DNA from 2 places in the Vibrio sp. SCP2 genome. Region 2 is predicted to be linked to the other one. Evidence: predicted binding sites of a transcription regulator. Region 2 holds the regulator's gene; the other holds the start of a gene.
The links. The regulator CRP, encoded in region 2, controls carbon source genes, mostly activating them, when cyclic AMP is high. The targets are predictions, from matches to a motif close to TGTGANNNNNNTCACA.

Region 1 (3,179 bases), on a different contig from region 2:
GTGCACCTTGGCGATTAAGTGCTCGGCCAATTTCTGTCATTGCTAGCCAGCGATTCTCACACCAAAGCGGGGCGAGTAAAGTCGGCCTACGAGCAGCAGAAGAGACTCGATGGTAAACCACATCCGGGGGAGTCATGCGGATCATTTCACTCGCGATAGCGACATACTCTTCAAGCTCGGGCGCATCCAATTTACCCGCTTTCCACGCTTTAGCCATGGTGCTACCTTCAACGATGTGCAGCCCATGGAGCTTGATTCCATCGGTTCCCACCTCAAGCACCTTGTTCAGCGTCTCGATATTGTCTTCACGCGTTTCTTTGGGCAATCCAACAATAAGGTGAGTACAAACTTTAATGCCAAGCTCGCGCGCGCGCTGAGTAATTTCAGCATAACACTCAAAATCGTGACCGCGATTAATGCGTTTTAAGGTTTGGTTGTTGGCGGTTTGCAATCCAAGCTCAAGCCAGATCTCATATCCCTGCTCTACGTAGCTAGATAGTAATTCCAACACAGCATCTGGCACACAGTCAGGTCGAGTGCCGACACAAAGTCCGACAATATCAGCCGCTTTAAGTGCTTCTTCATACATGTTCTTAAGCACCTGAACTTCAGCGTATGTACTGGTATAGGCTTGGAAATAGGCGAGATAGCGCTTGGCACGAACAATTTCTCCCGCTCTATCGGTTAACTGTTCATGAATGCTTTTGATCTGCGCTTCTTCATCCGCAAAAGAAGCAACATTACAGAAAGTACAGCCGCCACGACCAATCGTCCCATCTCGATTTGGGCAACTAAATCCACCATGTAACGTGAGCTTATGGACTTTTTCTCCATAACGGCGCTGAAGGTCTTGCCCTATGGTGTTGACCAACTCGTGAAGCTGCATGACTAACCTCTTATTAGATCGAAATGAGTCTCATTAAGATCTATGTAATTAAATTACAATTCTGAAAAAAATGGAGGAGGAAAGGTAGCGATTTCAAACAGGCGAAGCATTAATCAATATCAATAAACATGCAAAAATAACGTGCCTCAACCAGATTGTTACGCAAAAGTTAAACATAATATTCATTTATAACCCAAAAAAAGTGGGCAACAGCATCGAGTTTTGATTGCATTTCATCCTTACTAAATTGTAGGATACTTACAGATTTCGCTGTTTTTTGTGATTTTACTTACATAAAAACTCGGTGAAACGTCGGTGTTATCCCACTCCCACCTATATAAATCACTAGATTGTGATACTAAAAAACGGGATTCCACCAAGGATTGTTTTTCTCGCAATATTTTTCTGCGAGATACGGAAAGGAATCAAAGTCGCCAACCTAGGCTGACTTCGAATCAAAACTATAAAGGACAGGACGTAGAACTAGTTTCGACTAGCACATTTGCGCCTACTGAACTGGAAGGATGTATCTATGGTAGATAGAGAGCAAAATGCCCAAGGTCTATATACTCCGGAACTGGAGCATGACGCTTGTGGTATCGGTTTTGTTGCTCACCTTAAAAACCGTAAATCACACGAAGTAGTTACTCAGGCACTGGATATGCTAGCCCGTATGGAACACCGCGGTGGTCAAGGTTGTGACCCATGTAGTGGTGACGGTGCAGGTATCTTATTGCAAAAGCCCCATGAATTTCTGTTAGAAGAAGCAGTAAAGCTTGGTATCAAGCTGCCTTCTTTTGAGAAATACGGTGTCGGTGTTGTACTTTTCCCTAAAGATGAACACAAACGCGCACAATGTCGCGATATTTTAGAACGTAATGCAAAGCGTCTAGAGCTAGACGTTATTGGCTACCGCGTTCTACCTACTGACAACTCAATGATCGGCGCAGACCCTCTAAGCACCGAGCCTCAGTTTGAGCATGTGTTTGTCTCAGGCGGCCCAGGTATCACACCTGAAGAACTAGAGCGTAAACTTTACGTACTGCGAAACTACACAGTTCGCGTATGTCTAGAAAGCGTTTCTAACATTGGCGATGATTTCTACATCAACTCTATGTCTTACAAGACAGTGGTGTACAAGGGTCAGCTAACCACGGAACAAGTACCTCAGTACTTCCTAGATCTACAGAACCCAACCATGGTGAGTGCACTGGCACTGGTTCACTCTCGTTTCTCTACCAATACATTCCCGAAATGGCGTCTAGCACAGCCTTTCCGTTACATTGCTCACAACGGTGAAATCAACACAGTTCGCGGTAACCTGAACTGGATGAAAGCTCGTGAAGCAATCATTGAATCTGACCTGTTCACTCAGGCCGAGATCGACATGCTACTGCCTATCTGTCAGGAAGGTAGCTCGGATTCATCTAACTTCGATATGGCACTTGAGCTACTAGTTCTATCTGGTCGCAGCCTGCCACATGCGCTAATGATGATGATCCCTGAAGCATGGCAAGAAAACAAAAACATGGATCCAACTCGTCGTGCGTTCTACCAATACCACGCGAACGTGATGGAACCTTGGGATGGCCCAGCTTCAGTCTGTTTCACCGATGGTGTACAAGTCGGTGCAACGCTTGACCGTAACGGTCTGCGCCCATCTCGCTACACAGTGACTAAAGATGACTTCCTAGTGATGGCTTCTGAGTCTGGCGTGGTTGAGATTGAGCCAGAGAACGTTGAGTTCCGTGGTCGCCTTCAGCCAGGTCGTATCTTCGTTGCTGACCTAGAACAAGGTCGCATCATTTCTGATGAAGAAGTGAAAGATGGTATTGCGTCGGCACAGCCTTACGAAAAGTGGGTTGAAGAAAACCTACTGAGCTTGAAGAAGCTTCCTGATGCAAGCAACGAATTCAACCAACCATCGCCAGAGAAGCTACTGCACAAGCAACAAGCATTTGGCGTGAGTTCTGAAGAAGTTAACGAAATCATCGTACCGATGGCGAAAGATGGCAAAGAGCCACTTTCTGCAATGGGTGCTGACTGGCCGTTAGCGATTCTTTCGCACCAGTCACAACATCTATCAAACTACTTTAAACAGCTATTTGCTCAGGTAACTAACCCGCCAATCGACCCGATTCGTGAGCGCATGGTTATGTCTCTGAACACTTACCTAGGTAAAGATCAGAACCTGCTTGCTGAGTCACCAGAGCACTGTCAAAAAGTCGAGCTTGAGTCTCCAGTTCTTTCTAACTCTGAGCTTGAGAAACTACGTGCAATCGATAACGAGCAC
Region 2 (3,179 bases):
GATCATCCATGCGAAAGACGATCCGTTCATGACTGATGCTGTGATTCCAAAATATGTCTTGCCTGATAACATTGACTACCGACTGTTTGAACAAGGTGGGCATGTTGGTTTTGTCACCGGCAGTGCGTTAAAACCGAGGTTTTGGCTCGAAGAGGCACTACCTGCATACTATGAAAGTTTGGCTCTCTCTGCGTAGCCAATCACCTTGGCCTAAATCATAAAATAAAGAGGTATTTATGATCGTTCCATGGCAACAAATCGAGCCAGCAACACTAGAAAATCTCATTCGGGAATTTGTCCTGCGTGAAGGGACAGACTATGGGGATGTCGAGATCTCGCTGCAAGACAAAGTCGATCAAATACGTACCCAGTTGGAATCAGGGGAAGCGGTTGTTGTCTTCTCTGAACTGCACGAAACCGTCGATATTCAACTCAAACGAAAGTTTTAGTACTTTAGCGCATCGCATACAGTGACTGACCACTAAAGCGTGCTATAGTGGTTTTCGTTTAAAGGATTAGATTACGACAAGGTTTGTCATGTCAGCAAAACACCCGATTATTGCGGTCACTGGTTCCTCTGGAGCTGGTACCACAACGACTTCTGAAGCTTTCCGTAAGATGTTCAATATGATGAACGTCAAACCCGCATGGGTTGAAGGCGATAGCTTCCACCGCTTTACGCGCCCTGAGATGGACGTTGAAATCCGTAAGGCACGTGAGCAAGGCCGCCATATCAGTTACTTTGGCCCTCAGGCGAACGACTTCAATGGACTTGAAGAGTTTTTCCGCAAGTACGGTCAAGAAGGCGTCGGTCAAATCCGCCGTTACCTGCATACGTTCGATGAAGCCGTTCCATACAACCAAATGCCAGGCACCTTTACACCTTGGCAAGATCTGCCAGAAAACTCCGACGTCCTATTTTATGAAGGTCTACATGGCGGTGTTGTCGATGGCGAGGTTAACGTATCACAGCATGTTGATTTTCTGATTGGCATGGTGCCTATCGTGAACCTTGAATGGATTCAGAAATTCGTTCGTGATACCCGCGATCGTGGTCACTCGCGTGAAGCGGTGATGGACTCTATCGTCCGCTCAATGGATGACTATCTGAACTACATTACTCCCCAATTTTCTCGTACTCATATTAACTTTCAACGTGTCCCTACCGTCGACACATCTAACCCGCTTAACGCCAAAGGCATTCCGAGTTTAGATGAGAGTTTTGTTGTTATTCGATTGCGAGGCATTAAAAACGTAGATTACCCATATCTACTGGCAATGATTGATGGGGCATTTATGTCGCGTCACAACACGATTGTTGTCCCTGGCGGTAAGATGAGTTTTGCCATGGAGCTAATCGTTAAACCGATACTTCAACAGCTCATCGAAACGGGCAAAATTGGTTAATACCCACAGCTAGAACACGATTACTTTTCATACCGTGATCATGTGCACAGTTTTGCGTACTAAAACCCCAGTTGTACCCGATTAAAATCAAGAAATCGTTTTCGAAAAAGGATACTATTTCTTACCGAAACACAAGTTGGCTTGCAGCATTTGTAAAGTGCTCTTATCCTAGTAGGTCTTGATTAAGGCTTAGCTAAAATATGGAAAGCGGCAAGCGTACCCTGCAGAGGAAGTGAGATATTATGGTTCTAGGTAAACCTCAAACCGACCCAACATTAGAGTGGTTTCTTTCACATTGTCATATTCATAAGTACCCTTCAAAAAGCACGCTAATTCACGCGGGCGAGAAAGCTGAAACTTTGTACTACATCGTAAAAGGTTCAGTAGCGGTTCTTATTAAAGACGAAGAAGGTAAGGAAATGATCCTTTCTTACCTAAACCAAGGTGACTTTATCGGTGAACTTGGTCTATTCGAAGAAGACCAAGAGCGTACAGCATGGGTTCGTGCTAAATCTCCTTGTGAAGTTGCGGAAATCTCATTTAAGAAATTCCGTCAGCTTATCCAAGTGAACCCAGACATCCTAATGCGCTTATCTGCGCAAATGGCAAGCCGCCTACAAGTGACTAGCCAAAAAGTAGGTGACCTAGCATTCCTAGACGTAACTGGCCGTATTGCTCAAACGCTACTAAACCTAGCGAAGCAACCAGATGCGATGACTCACCCAGATGGCATGCAGATTAAGATCACTCGTCAAGAAATCGGTCAAATCGTTGGCTGTTCTCGTGAGACAGTAGGTCGTATCTTGAAGATGCTAGAAGAGCAGAACCTAATTTCTGCACACGGTAAAACTATCGTGGTTTACGGTACTCGTTAATTTCGATTAACCGTTAAAATTTTAAAAGCCACCAATGGAAACATTGGTGGCTTTTTGTTTATATCGGATGCGAGAATCGAGAACGCTACGGAGCGGACTTCGTCCTTCGAGATAGAACACCTTTCCACATCCGAGATCAAACTCTCTCGAAGCGCAGCGTTCCCGCATCTCTAGGGCGCAGCCCGTTCTCAGCTCTTCCTACCCGTTAGTACTCTCGAAGATCTTATCAGCAGAGGCTGCAACAAACCCTGGATAAAGTTCACCGTTGCTCATTGGGTAGCGCTTAGCAAACTCGTAGAAACCACCCGGGATAATCTCTGTACCTTCCGTGAAGGTTACCGCTACTTTATCCGCCATCGTTGAAGATTGCTCTAGCAGCACATCAGGAGACCCCTTCACTTCGCCACCAAACTCATTGATGGTAAAGCCGGACTCGCGTAGGTGGTCATTGACGCCTTTCACTTCTTCAAATGCATTGAGCTGATTGACGCTAACAGTAAAGTGGTTAGCGCCGTAACCATGTGCTGCCAGCCAAGAAGCGTACTCACTTTCTTTCGCTAACGTCTGGAAGTCAGCAAAGCTAATGTCCCACAAACGACCGCCATACAAGAACTCATGACCTTTTAGCTTACTGGTGTCCAATTGCTCGACAAGCTTAGCGACAATAGCTTGTAGCTCAGCAGAACACTCTTCAACCTTCAGTTCACTAATAAACACTTTAGGCTGTTTTGGGTCTGGGTGCTCATAATGTTTAGCAACAAGCTTCTTGCTTTCAAACACATAATCACCGCATGGCTTGTAGCCTACGTCTAAGAATGGTTGTGCAAGGGTCGCAATGCCCAGAGGTTCTACATTGAAAGTGCGCAGAGCAATGTGGTCATTGATCAGCGCTTCGTC

Region 1: gltB (glutamate synthase large subunit) is a predicted target of CRP. The motif match lies at 1,165-1,180, and genes of this name have one in related genera.

Annotation. Positions count from the first base shown of each region.
Region 1 is NZ_JCAFVV010000004.1:209,212-212,390, forward strand. It holds gene mnmL (tRNA modification radical SAM protein MnmL/YtqA) at 1-886, opposite strand, end outside; gene gltB (glutamate synthase large subunit) at 1,419-3,179, shown strand, end outside.
Region 2 is NZ_JCAFVV010000006.1:164,572-167,750, reverse strand. It holds gene AC5O63_RS16810 (hydrolase) at 1-196, shown strand, start outside; gene AC5O63_RS16805 (YheU family protein) at 237-449, shown strand; gene AC5O63_RS16800 (phosphoribulokinase) at 538-1,407, shown strand; gene crp (cAMP-activated global transcriptional regulator CRP) at 1,650-2,282, shown strand; gene AC5O63_RS16790 (DUF1338 domain-containing protein) at 2,481-3,179, opposite strand, start outside.